DNA from 2 places in the Arthrobacter sp. D2-10 genome. Region 2 is predicted to be linked to the other one. Evidence: predicted binding sites of a transcription regulator. Region 2 holds the regulator's gene; the other holds the start of a gene.

Region 1 (6,745 bases), 310 kb from region 2:
GCGAACAACCGCTCCGTGACCGAGCGGAAAGTTTCCGTTGCCTCATCGTTGAAGTCGATGTTGACGACCCACTCATTGAGGGTCTGGCCCTGCGAGCTGCGCGCCATGCCGTAGTCGGCGGAGTCGATCTCCGTACCGCGAACCTCGACCGGTCCGAGGATGTACTTGCCCTGCGTGTCCGGCTCACACGCAACCATGGGCTGGTCGGCCGGCGCGGGCTCCACCGCAGGCTGCAGGGCTTCGGGATTCGTGCAGTCCGTTGTCTCGAATTCCTGCATCAGTTCAGCGGTGATCCAGTTCGGATCACTCCCATCCGTGGGTTCCGCGCTGGGCGTCGGCAGCTGGTCTTCGGGCGTCGGCGTCTCAGCGGCCGGGGCAAGCCCGGGCCCGCCGAACAGGACCGGCCGGAACTCCATCTGCGCGGAAGCCTGGATCAGCTCCCGTGTTTCAGGTTCCGGGATGCCGGGGAGAGCAACAATGACGTTTCGACCGGACTGCGTGCTGATCTCGGCCTCGGCCACGCCGCTGCCGTCGACGCGCTGTCGAATGATTTCGACCGCTTGGTCAAGCTGCTCGGGGGTGATTTCGTCGCTACCCCCCTGAACCTGAGGCGCAAGGATCATCTGGGTACCACCCTCGAGATCGAGGGCCAGCTTTGGTGCCCAGCTGGCGCTACTCCACAGCGAGCCGCCGCCGAGCAGCAGCGCGAGGAGTGCAAAGACGACGCCGAGCCAGACGAGTGTGCGTCTGGCGGCGGAGCCTGGGCCGGTTCGTGCCATGGTGGGTGAATCCTTCGGGTGTTGGAGCGCGAGACTTGACGGAGCCTACATAGGGGCCGGGTCGCAGGTTACTGGTCTTTGTCGTTTCGGTCGCGGGAGTTTTCCCGGTTCAGTCGCTCGACGGTCTCTTCCGGGGTCTCCTCGCGTACCGGGCGCTGGTCATCCGTGGCCGGGTCCGTCAGTGAGGAGGCATCGTTCGGAACGGTACCTTCATCCTCGACCACCGGCTCAGGGGTGACAACCTTGGTCAGCGTCTGGGTATGGACCGTGGCCGTGACACCCGGCGAGATTTCAATGACGGCCTTGTTGTGTTCGTCATCGAGGGAAACGATGGTGCCGAACAAGCCGAAGTTGGTCATGACTTCGGTTCCCGAAACCATCTGGGTGCGCTGCTCGGCAACCTGCTGCTTCATCTTCCGTTGCTTGCGGAACATGGTGAAGATCAGGAAAGCCAGGGCCAACGGGAGCAGCAGGCTGAAGATGTCAAAGCCGCCGGTTGTCTGAGTGGTCTGGGCAACTACGTTTGCGAGCACAGAGAAGATCCGTTTCTATATTTGGTCGGCGCAGCGGGCCGCAACACATGCGGTTGCGACGCCGAATTCCGCGGCCACGCGCGGTCTGCAGGGGTACTGCCTTCAGGGTATCGACTCCGTGCCCCGTATTTCACAACGGTGAGACGGGACAGGAAACCGTGAACAGCGTTTCCGGCGATTTAGACCATGCGTGTGCCACACGTCATACCAGTCTACGGGGAACCCGGCGCAACTGACGCCTAGCCCTCGTTACGACTCCATTCCGTTTCGTTCTCCAGAGCGGTTCCCAGGGCGGGATCTTCCTGATAGACGGAGAACAGGTCCTCAGGCATGGCGGCAGCGACGGTTGGCGGCATGACCAGTCCGAGGTGTTCCCATGCAGCAGCCGTGGCAATACGTCCCCGGGGCGTTCGGCCGAGCATCCCTTCACGCACAAGATAGGGCTCGGCCACGGTTTCCACGGTCTCGGGCTCCTCACCTACCGCGATCGCGAGCGTGGAGAGGCCCACCGGTCCCCCGTTGAACTTCGTGATCAGGGCGGTCAGCACCGACCGGTCTAGCCGGTCAAGGCCCTTCGCGTCGACTTCGTACATGTCCAGGGCGGAACCGGCGCATCGTGCGTCTATGACGTCCACGCCGTGCACGAGTGCCCAGTCACGAACGCGGCGCAGCAACCGGTTCGCGATTCGGGGAGTGCCCCGCGATCGACCCGCAATCTCGGCAAAGGCCGCGGAGTTGACCCGCATGTCCATCATCATTGCCGAACGCCGGAGCACGAGTTCAAGCTCCGCGGTGGAGTAGAACTCAAGGTGCCCCGTGAACCCAAACCGGTCACGCAGGGGACCCGGAAGCAGCCCTGCCCGGGTAGTGGCCCCAACCAGCGTGAATGGCGGAAGTTCCAGCGGGATCGCGGTCGCCCCGGGGCCCTTGCCCACAACGATGTCGACCCGGAAGTCCTCCATGGCCATGTACAGCATTTCCTCGGCGGGGCGCGACATCCGGTGGATCTCGTCGAGGAACAGCACCTCACCTTCAGTGAGTGACGAGAGGATAGCCGCGAGATCCCCGGCGTGCTGGATCGCAGGACCGGAACTGATCCGCAGCGGGGCGTTCATTTCTGCTGCGATGATCATGGCGAGGGTGGTTTTTCCGAGTCCGGGCGGGCCGGACAGCAGCACATGGTCTGCGCTTCGACCGCGCATGCGCGACGCTTCAAGAACCAGGGACAACTGTCGGCGCACCCTCGCCTGGCCCACGAAGTCGTCGAGGTTCTTCGGCCGGAGGGCTGCCTCGACGGCCCGGTCCTCAGGATCGACCGAGGGCGAGACGAGAGGTTGTTCCTGATCTGCCGCCATCAGTTCACCGAGGCCCGTGCCGAGCTGCGCGCACCGTCCTGGCCGAGCCGGCGCAGGGTGAGCTTCAGGATGGCGCCGACGTCACCGGCAGCAGCGGTCTCCGGCGATTCCTTGACGGCTGCCTCTATGGCCGAGCCGGCGTCCTTCTCCGACCAACCGAGGCCCATCATGGCTGCGAGGACCTGCGACTGCCAGGCACCGGCTGAGGTTGCTGGTGAGTCAGCCTCGAGCGGAACAAGCTTGTCCGCGAGTTCGAGCACTATTCGCCGGGCCCCCTTGGGCCCGATGCCGGGAACCTTGCTGAAGGCCTTGTCATCACCCGACGACGCCGCGGTGCGGATGGCTGCCGGAGCATGCACGGCGAGGACAGCCAGCGCGAGCCTTGGGCCGACACCGCTGACCCCTAGCAGCGTTTCAAAGACCTCGCGCTCCTCCGGCTCGGTGAAACCGAACAGGGTCATCGAGTCCTCACGGACGATCATCGATGTGAAGACCTTGGCCTGGTTCCCGGGACGCAATGTTGAGAGGGTCTGGGGCGTTGCCTGCACCTGCATGCCGAACCCGTTGACGTCGAGGACAGCCGAGTGCAGGCCGACGTGGCTTACGGTCCCGGTCAGAGAGCTGATCATGCGTGCGGCTCCAGGTGCTGAGGATTGAAACGAATAACACCGAACATATCTACGAATCAGCGTACGGGCAGGCGGTGACTATTTCACGCCCGCCACACCGAAGCCGAGGCAGAGGCGGATTCGCATACGGGCGCTTAGCGCCGTCGTCGGGCTTTCGCTTCTGCTTCTGCCCACAGTCGTTGCGCTGCGGTCAGGCCGGAACCGCCTTGCGCACGGACGGACGACGACGAACCGGTTCGCCAGGCGTGCGTGATGGCCAGCGCCAGTGCGTCCGCCGCGTCGGCGGGGGTCGGTGCGGTGGAAAGCCGCAGGATCTTCGTGACCATCTTCGTCACCGCAGCCTTGTCTGACTGGCCGTTGCCGGTAACAGCGGCCTTGACCTCGGTGGGCGTGTGCAGTGCGACAGGAATCCCGCGGCGTGCAGCCGCAGCAATCACGACGCCGGATGCCTGCGCTGTACCCATCACGGTGCTCACGTTCAGTTGACTGAAGACACGTTCGACGGCGAGGACGTCCGGCGCATGGGTATCAAGCCACGTGTCGACCGACTCCGCAATCATGAGAAGCCGCCGGTCGAGCGTGTGGTCAGCGGGTGTGCCAACCACTCCGACGGCCACGAGCGTGGCCCGGCGGTTCGGTTCGACATCGACCACCGCCAACCCGCAGCGCGTGAGGCCAGGGTCGATACCCAGGACGCGCAAGGTCACCCGGAACGCTCCGGGACCGCCTGAGTGAGACTAATCGTCGCTCTCCAACTCGGCCATGACGTCTTCGCTGAGGTCGGCGTTCGAGTACACGTTCTGCACGTCGTCCAGCTCTTCGAGCGCGTCAACCAGCTTGAGGAACTTGCGTGCGGCATCGGCGTCGAGCTCCACCTGCATGGAGGGAACAAACTCGACCTCATCGGTCTCGTACTCGATACCTGCTTCCTCCAGGCCGGCAACGACGGCGCGCAGGTCGGACGGCTCGGAGTGAACGTCGAAGGAGTCCCCCGATTCCTTGACTTCCTCAGCGCCGGCGTCGAGGACTGCCATCAGAACATCGTCTTCGGACAGGTCCTTCTTCGGCAGCGAGACAACCCCCTTGCGTGCAAACAGGTACGCCACCGAACCAGGATCGGCAACGGTTCCGCCGTTGCGGGTGATGGCGACCCGGACCTCGGAGGCGGCACGGTTCTTGTTGTCCGTCAAGCACTCGATCAACAGGGCTGAGCCCTGGGGACCGCGCGCTTCGTAAATGATCTCCGAGTAATCGATGACCTCGCCGGTCAGGCCGGCGCCGCGCTTGATCGCGCGGTCGATGTTGTCGTTAGGAACAGAGGTCTTCTTGGCTTTCTGTACGGCGAGTTCCAGTGCAGGGTTGCCCGACAGGTCGGCTCCACCGGCACGGGCGGCAACCTCAATGTTCTTGATCAGCTTCGCGAAGGATTTTGCGCGTTTGGCATCGATCACGGCCTTCTTGTGTTTGGTGGTTGCCCATTTAGAGTGCCCCGACATGCTCTGCCCTTCTGGTAGCGATCATCGATAGGAAAAGCTCGTGGATGCGGTGCTCACCGGTGACCTCCGGATGGAAGCTGGTGGCAAGCAGGTTTCCCGAGCGAACTGCAACAATTCTAGCGATCGGCGGTGCGTGGCCCTTGCCGGCGTCCTGCTCAGCGCCGTGTTCGGCCGGCGGAGTATCAGGCGCCTCGACCTGCGCGAGGATCTTCACCGACTCTCCTACCTTTTCCACCCACGGCGCACGGATGAATACCGCGTGGACATCGTCGCCGTCTCCCGGCAGCTCGGCGAACGGCAGATCCGTCTCGAAGGATTCCCGCTGCCGGCCGAAGGCATTGCGGCGCACAACGATATCCAGCCCGCCGATGGTCTGCTGGGGACTGCCCTGCAGGTCCACCGAAGGATCCGCAATGGTGTCGGCCAGCATGATCATTCCGGCACAGGATCCGTAGACAGGAAACCCGTCACGAATGCGTTCACGGAGCGGCTCGGCAAGGTCGAAGGCGCGGGTCAGCTTGTCCATGGTAGTCGACTCGCCGCCGGGAATGATCAGGCCTTCGACCTGGTCCAGCTCGTCGGGACGCCGGACGGGCGAAGCGAGGCCTCCGAGGGATTCGATCACCCGGATGTGTTCGCGGACGTCACCCTGGACGGCGAGAACGCCCACGCGCAGCGCGGAGCCCTGAGGAGAATTGGTGGAAGTCACCGACCCATTCTAGTTTGGCCAGAGCCCTTCCCACCGAATCGATCACGACGCCGGCTCCTCCCGCCGCTGAGGTGCGCATGCCTAAGACGCTTGCAAACCGCGATAAGTTAGACATCATGTCTGTTCTGTCGAGCGTGAGCGTGCCCCTGGGCAAAACAGTGCGGGCGCTTTCCCGTTTACGGGGTGGCGGTTCTGCGTTCCCGGGTCTAGTAGTCGAGCGGATCGACCCCGGTTTCATGGCGCGAGCGCTACGCAACCTCCCCCACGGGGTCATCGTCGTGAGTGGGACCAATGGCAAGACCACCACTACCAAGATGGTCGTTGAGCTCCTCGAAGGCCAGGGCCTGAACGTCTTCACCAACCGGACCGGCAGCAACTTCACCCGCGGGGTCGCCGCTGCACTCCTGGGCGACGTCGACTGGCGGGGCCGTCTGAAGGCCGACGTCGCCGTCCTCGAACTGGACGAGGCCCACGCGGTCCACTTCGTGAACCTGGTTCCGCCGACGCACTGCCTGCTGCTCAACGTCCTGCGCGACCAGCTGGACCGCTTCGGTGAGATCGACAAGACAACCCGGCTGCTTGAGCAGATCGCGGTGAAAACCACCGGCACCGTCGTCCTGAACCGGGAGGACCCGCGGGTCGCCTCCATCGCATCCTCGGTCCGGTCGGCATCGGTGGCCTACTTCGGCCTGAACGAATCGTTGCGTTCGACCTTCCCCAGCGATGATGACCTGCGCGGCGCCACCGGCACCGCTCCGGCCTCGAGTCTTCCGGCCGACGTCGTGCTTGAGTCTGTGAACTCGAACACCGCGACGTTCTCGATGGACGGCGAGACGAGCACAGTCGAGCTGAGCCTGCGCGGCGTCTACAACATCTTCAACGCCGCGGCTGCGCTGGCGATGGCGCGAATCATCCTGGGTGGTAACGCGAAACGCGCAGAGATGCTCAGTTCGCTGGCAGCGGTTGAGCCTGCCTTCGGCCGCGGTGAATCGCTCGTTGTAGACGGTCAGCCCCTCGAACTCGTCCTCGTGAAGAATCCGAGCGGTTTCCGGCTGGGCCTGAAATCATTCGATGCCGCCGGGTACGCGACCATGATCGCCATCAATGACAACTATGCGGACGGCAGGGACATGTCGTGGCTCTGGGATGTCGATTTCGACACCCTGAGGAACGACGGCGTGGACATGGTCAGCGGCGTCCGCGCCTATGACATGGCCCTTCGCCTCCAGTACGACGACGTCGCC
Region 2 (6,745 bases):
CGCCAGCACGGACACCCTGCAGGCGGCACAAGCGGCCTTCGAGCTGGCCTTCGACGCCCAGCCCACCGGGCTGATGGCCGGCGGCCTCAGCGAGCAGCAGGAACTCGCCCTCGTCCAGCTGCGGGAAGCCTGCCGCCTGGCACTCTCCGAGTCGAGTTCGGACGGGGCGGCCCAGTCGGCCGACGGCGGACGCCAAATGGCCCGTTCCCGCCTGCTGATGCTGCTGGAGCTATCCGAGCGGATGGTTGCAGCAGGCGGCGCGGGTGAAGTGCTCTGGGCCCATCGACCGAGCACCTTCACGCCCGGCTCGGGCTATTCCTCCGCGGATGATTCTTCGCCGGCGACAATCAGCATCGCCCCTCTTTCAGTTGCCGGCCGGCTGAGGCGCGGCCTGTTCGAGGACCATACAGTCGTTCTCACCTCCGCGACCCTGGCCATCGGCTCCGAGTTCGGGCCTGTTGCCGGTTCTTTGGGGCTAACGGGAGAGGGCGCTCCTTCGTGGACCGGCGTCGACGTCGGCAGCCCGTTCGACTATGCCCGGCAGGGAGTTCTGTACGTTGCCAAGGACCTGCCGAAACCCGGCAGGGGGACCTCGGAGGAACAGCTGAACGAACTCGTTGCCCTCATCACGGCTTCCCGCGGCGGAGCGCTCGGATTGTTCTCGTCCCGTCGCGCCGCGGAGGAGGCAGCCGACGCTCTGCGCACGCGGGTGGACGTCGAGATACTGTGCCAGGGAGAATCCTCCATGTCGGCACTGGTTAAGCAGTTCTCCGAAGAACCGGACACCTGCCTATTCGGCACTATGTCACTGTGGCAGGGCGTTGATGTGCCCGGAAGTTCCTGCAGGCTGGTGACGATCGACCGTATACCTTTCCCCCGGCCGGACGATCCGCTGATGACTGCCCGGACGCGGGCAGTTGCCAAGTCGGGAGGAAACGGGTTCATGCACGTCTCGGCTACGCATGCGGCCGTCCGCCTCGCTCAGGGTGCCGGCCGCCTGATCCGGGCGCACGACGACCGGGGGATGGTGGCCATTTTGGATTCCCGTCTTGCAACGGCCGGCTATGGGGGCTTCCTGCGATCCGCACTGCCGCCTTTCTGGCCGACGACCGACAGGGCAACGGCACTCGCCGTTCTCTCCCGGCTGGCCGCGACGCACGCCGCCTAGGTCCAGGGCTGCCGGAGCGGCCGGTCAGAGGGCGCGCATCACCGATACGACTTTGCCCATGATCGTGGCGTGGTCCCCAAGAATCGGCTCATAGCTGGTGTTCTGCGGCAGAAGCCAGGTATGGCCGTCCCGCTGCCGAAAGGTCTTCACGGTCGCCTCGTCGTCCAGCAGCGCTGCCACCACGTCACCGTTCTCGGCGTTGCTCTGCTTGCGGACCACCACCCAGTCCCCGTCGCAGATAGCGGCGTCGATCATGGAGTCGCCGGAGACGCGCAGCATGAAGAGGTCCCCATGGCCGACGAGTTGCCGGGGGAGAGGCATGACGTCCTCCACTACCTGGTCCGCCAGGATCGGGCCGCCTGCGGCGATGCGTCCGACCATCGGAACCATGGCCGCGTCAACAGCAGACGCCGCCGGTTCTTCCATCGAGCCGGAGTCGGGCAGCACACGCGATGAACTCTCTCCCAGGGTGAGGGGAAGAAGTATCTCCATTGCCCGGGGCCGCTTTGGATCGCGCCGGATATAACCCATGCGCTCAAGCTGGGCCAGCTGGTGAGTCACGCTCGACAGGCTGGCGAGACCGACGGTGTCTCCGATTTCCCTCATGGATGGCGGGTAGCCGTGTGCAGCCACGCTGCGCTGGATTGTTTCGAGGATTTTCGTTTGCCGGGCTGTCATTCCCTTGGGCGTGGCCCTGCCCCGCGGCCGTCCGCGTCCGCGCTTGACGTCGGTCGGCGGTACCTCCGTGATGTCCCCTGCCGCGTTGAGATCTGCCACGAGAATGCATCCCTTCCCTCCGGCGGGACCCGGCCCTCCGGCTCTCCAACCTGTTTTGTCAGTGGTGGGTGATGAGCTGGTCTTCGAAAGCGGCCGCGCCCTCACCCTTTCCAGCAACGCTAGGGGAGAGGGAACGTCTTTTCAAACATTTGTTCGAGCGAGTCTCGACAATATTAGTTCAAAGATGCTAAGAATAAACCCAGAGGAATAGAACACAGGTTCGAATAAAGCTTGTGGGACTCCGCACAAGAAGAAAGGTGGACGCCATGTCGACGCTCCATTTTGCAGGATCAGCTCCTTCGCTTAGCTTCAACATCGCTTCCCGTCCCGGGGCCGGCAAGCCAGTTCGCCTGCACCTGACGCGCCGTGGGTGGATCGTGCTGGTAGCCGTGCCGCTTGCTCTCCTTGCCGCAGCTGCGCTCATTGTCGGCTCATTCTTCACCTCGCAGGCTCAGGCCACCGGCGTTGGCGGCGCCGTCTCGGACACCGTGCGGGTCAACGTCGCCTCCGGAGAGACCCTCTGGGCGTTGGCAGCCGAATATGCACCCGAACGGGATCCACGTGCGGTTGTCCAGGAGATCGTCGAGCTCAATGCTCTGGCATCCTCAACCGTGCAGGCTGGCCAGTCCCTGCATATTCCAGTGGACGCCCCGTAGCCCAGGCAGACATGCTTCGCGCAGGTGGGGTGACGTAACCGGCGTAACACGGCAACAGGTCGCACGGTGCGATTCTGCGTTGCGGATCGAGCGGCCTTAAACTCGGGTAGTGACCGATCAGCTTGAACGCCTCAGCCGCCTGCCGATTCGAGAGAACCTGAGGGGCCTCCGGCCATACGGAGCTCCCCAGATCGATGTTCCGATCCTGCTGAATGTCAACGAGAACACCCATGGCGTCCCGGAAGACGTCCGCGTTGCAATAGTCGAAGCGGTACAAGAGGCAGTAGCTGGCCTCAATCGCTACCCGGATAGGGAGTTCACCCTCCTGCGGGCGCACCTGGCCATGTACCTCGGTCACGGCCTTGGTCCAGACAACATCTGGGCGGCCAACGGGTCCAATGAAGTTTTGCAGCACATATTGCTTGCCTTCGGCGGACCGGGGCGAAAGGCCATCGGCTTCCCGCCCACTTACTCGATGTACCCGTTGCTCGCCGGATCCACCGGCACCGAGTATCTGACGGGCGCCAGGGGAGACAGCTTCAACCTCGATGCGCAGTCGACCGCGGAGGAGGTTGCTGCTACTGGAGCGAACATTGTTTTCCTGTGCAGCCCGAACAACCCAACCGGCACCGCCCTCTCACTCGACGTTGTCGCAGAGGTCTATGACGCCGGCGAAGCAGCGCAGTCGATCGTGATCGTCGACGAGGCATACGCGGAGTTCTCGCACACCGGCACACCGAGCGCCCTCGAACTGCTCCCCGGCAGGGAGCGGCTCATCGTCTCAAGGACCATGAGCAAGGCGTTCGCCCTGGCCGGAGCCCGCCTCGGTTATCTGGCGGCGGCCCCCGAGATCGCGGACGCCCTTCGCCTGGTGCGGCTCCCATACCATCTGTCCGCTATCACCCAGGCCACAGCAGTCGCAGCACTGACCCACTCCGCAAAACTGCTCGCAAACGTGGACGAGATCAAGCGCCAGCGGGATCGCATCGTGTCCGGGCTTACCGAGCTGGGACTTCCGGTCGCGCCGTCGGATTCAAACTTCGTCCTCTTTGGAGGCCTTCAGGATCCGCAGGCTGTATGGCAGGGTCTCCTCGACGCCGGAGTACTTATCCGGGACGTGGGTATACCGCAGCACCTGCGCGTTACCGCGGGTACCCAGGAGGAAACCTCCATCTTCCTCAAAACCCTCGAATCCCTGATCCGGCCGAGCGTCTCCTAAACTAGACCGGGATGCACGCACGGCGCATAGCCCGTTGCGTTGCCGTTACAACCGTAAGGACCATCCATGACCGCGGAAGCTACCGCACTACGCGCTGCCCGACGGGAGCGGACCACGAGCGAATCGTCGGTCTTCGTCGAAGTCGACCTGGACGGCTCCGGCCGCTCCGAAATCAGCACCTCTGTCCCGTTCTACGACCACATGCTGACGGCTCTCGCAAAGCACTCGCTGATCGACCTCACCGTCAGGGCCACCGGGGACACCCACATCGATGTCCACCACACGGTCGAGGACGTCGCTATCACGCTCGGTGAAGTGCTGCGCGAGGCGCTCGGTGACAAGGCGGGAATCCGCCGCTTCGGTGAGGCGACCGTACCGCTCGACGAAGCCCTCGCCAACGCCGTTGTCGACATCTCGGGACGCCCGTATCTTGTGCACAGTGGTGAACCTGCGGGTCAGGAGTATCACCTCATTGGAGGACACTTCACCGGCTCCCTCACTCGTCACGTCTTCGAGGCCATCACGCTGCACGCCCAGATTTGCCTGCACATGACCGTGCTTGCCGGCAGGGATCCCCACCACATCGTCGAGGCACAGTTCAAGGCCTTCGCGCGGGCCCTGCGCGCTGCCGTTGAGCCGGATCCCCGGGTAACGGGAATTCCGTCCACCAAGGGAGCGCTATGAGTGCGCCCAAGGTGACAGTCCTCGACTACGGCTCGGGAAACATCCGCTCCGCAGTTCGGGCGCTCGAGCACGTCGGCGCAGAGGTCACTCTGAGCGCCGCTGCCGATGACGTGCTCAACGCAGACGGACTGGTTGTGCCGGGTGTTGGTGCCTTCGCCGCCGTCATGCAGGGACTGAAGGACGTTGACGCGCTGCGAATGATCGGCCGCAGGGTCGCCGGTGGCCGGCCGGTTCTCGGCATCTGTGTCGGCCTCCAGATCTTGTTCGAGGAAGGCGTGGAGCACGGCGTGCGCACCCAGGGCATGGGGGAGTGGCCAGGTACCGTTGAGCGCCTCAAAGCTGACGTGGTGCCGCACATGGGCTGGAATACGGTCGAGCCGCCGGCCGAATCGGTACTGTTCGAAGGCATCGAGGAGGAGCGTTTTTATTTCGTGCACTCCTACGGCGTGCAGGAATGGAACTTCGACGTCAACCAGCCGGCCATGCGTCCTCCGATGGTCACCTGGTCAACGCATGGTGGCCGGTTCATTGCCGCCGTGGAGAACGGGCCGCTCTCCGCCACACAGTTCCACCCGGAGAAGTCCGGAGACGCCGGAGCCCAGTTGCTGCGCAACTGGACCGGGAGCCTCCGCTAACCATGTGGAGCGTGATTCTGATGGGGTTGGCCGGGCTCCTGATCGGCGGTGTTGTTTCGTTCCACCGGCAGGGGATGCCGCGAAGCCTCACCATCAGTTTCGGAATTCTCGCCGTCATGGCCCTGCTTGCTGCTTACCTGCTGACCCTCACCCCGTAACCGTCCACTGCGACGGCACCCAAGACCTGAACAAAGGACGTGCATGAGCCCCTTCACCGAATCACCCATCCTTGAACTGCTACCCGCCGTCGACGTCGCTGACGGTCAGGCGGTACGCCTGGTCCAGGGCGCCGCAGGCAGCGAGACGAGCTACGGCGACCCCTTGGATGCTGCCCTGCAGTGGCAGAACGACGGCGCCGAATGGGTTCACCTCGTGGACCTCGACGCTGCCTTCGGCCGGGGATCAAACCGTGACCTGCTCGCCCGTGTCGTCAAGGAACTGGACATCAAGGTGGAACTCTCCGGCGGCATCCGTGACGACGCGTCGCTGGAGCAGGCCCTTGAGCTCGGAGCAGAGCGCGTGAACCTCGGTACCGCTGCCCTGGAGAACCCTGTCTGGACCGCAAGCGCCATTGCCCGCTACGGTGACGCCATCGCCGTCGGCCTCGACGTTCGGGGGACCACGCTCGCAGCCCGCGGCTGGACCGAAGAGGGCGGTGACCTCTGGGAGGTGCTCGCCCGTCTCGACGACGCCGGGTGTGCCCGCTACGTAGTCACCGACGTCACCAAGGACGGAACGCTGCGCGGTCCGAACATCCAGCTTCTCCGCGACGTCCTGGAGAAGACCCAGCGTCCGGTCGTGGCATCCGGCGGTATCTCCAGCCTTGAGGATCTGGCCGCTCTCCGGCAGCTGGTCCCGGACGGACTGGAAGGCGCCATCGTGGGCAAGGCCCTGTACGCAGGAGCTTTCACCCTCCCGCAGGCGCTCGACATCGCAGGGCACCCGGAACGCTGACCATGACGGAGCGCAGGCTTCCGGCCCATATCGAGGCGGCGCTGAACGGGAACGTCGCTGACTCGGCAGGGCGCCCCTGGAAGGGCAGGGACCTCTCCGGGGGCGGCAATCCCCTGCACGCATTCGATAAGGACGACGGCGCTGTCCCTGCTACGTACGCCGCTGCACTGCGCGACCTGGTGAACGGAGCCGTGGATGAGACGGCGGTCGTTCGGGCGCTGGCCACGGTGCGGGTCTTCGTGCCGGTGGTTGCCCAGTTGGGCGGGCAGGAGGCCGAGGCGCCCACGGACGGACACCATCACGACGGCGACAAGGAAGCCGACATGGCGCTGGTCGCCATCAAGTCCCCGGACGGCAGAAGTGTCCTGCCCGTCTTCACGTCCACGGGGCACCTTGAGCGTTGGCATCCGGAGGCCCGCCCGGTCGCTGTGTACGCAGCCCGGGCGGCTCTTGCAGCTGTGGCCGAGAACGCGGATCTGATGGTGGTGGATCCTGGTGCTGAGGTGACTTTCGTCGTCCGTCGCCCGGCGTTGTGGGCCTTGGCCCAGCAGAAGGAATGGTCGCCGTCGTATGCTGATCCTGATCTCGCCCGGCTGGTCAGTGAGGCAGTCCCTCCGGACGGACGCATCACCCGCGTCGAGCTGGCGCCCGG

What was found. Region 2 encodes LexA, which represses DNA repair genes until DNA is damaged. Its sites were predicted from a motif close to TCGAACANNTGTTCGA; they were not measured.
Region 1: a site for LexA is predicted at 3,336-3,351, ahead of ruvA (Holliday junction branch migration protein RuvA). Genes of this name have one in related genera too.

Annotation. Positions count from the first base shown of each region.
Region 1 is NZ_CP096431.1:1,672,487-1,679,231, reverse strand. Features, by position in the region: gene secD (protein translocase subunit SecD) at 1-779, opposite strand, end outside; gene M1D74_RS07830 (preprotein translocase subunit YajC) at 848-1,312, opposite strand; gene ruvB (Holliday junction branch migration DNA helicase RuvB) at 1,552-2,667, opposite strand; gene ruvA (Holliday junction branch migration protein RuvA) at 2,667-3,296, opposite strand; gene ruvC (crossover junction endodeoxyribonuclease RuvC) at 3,431-4,003, opposite strand; gene M1D74_RS07810 (YebC/PmpR family DNA-binding transcriptional regulator) at 4,034-4,792, opposite strand; gene pdxT (pyridoxal 5'-phosphate synthase glutaminase subunit PdxT) at 4,776-5,501, opposite strand; gene M1D74_RS07800 (MurT ligase domain-containing protein) at 5,627-6,745, shown strand, end outside.
Region 2 is NZ_CP096431.1:1,362,825-1,369,569, forward strand. Features, by position in the region: gene M1D74_RS06345 (ATP-dependent DNA helicase) at 1-1,168, shown strand, start outside; gene lexA (transcriptional repressor LexA) at 1,193-1,846, opposite strand; gene M1D74_RS06355 (LysM peptidoglycan-binding domain-containing protein) at 2,212-2,601, shown strand; gene M1D74_RS06360 (histidinol-phosphate transaminase) at 2,711-3,820, shown strand; gene hisB (imidazoleglycerol-phosphate dehydratase HisB) at 3,887-4,504, shown strand; gene hisH (imidazole glycerol phosphate synthase subunit HisH) at 4,501-5,139, shown strand; gene M1D74_RS06375 (hypothetical protein) at 5,142-5,297, shown strand; gene priA (bifunctional 1-(5-phosphoribosyl)-5-((5-phosphoribosylamino)methylideneamino)imidazole-4-carboxamide isomerase/phosphoribosylanthranilate isomerase PriA) at 5,341-6,093, shown strand; gene M1D74_RS06385 (SseB family protein) at 6,096-6,745, shown strand, end outside.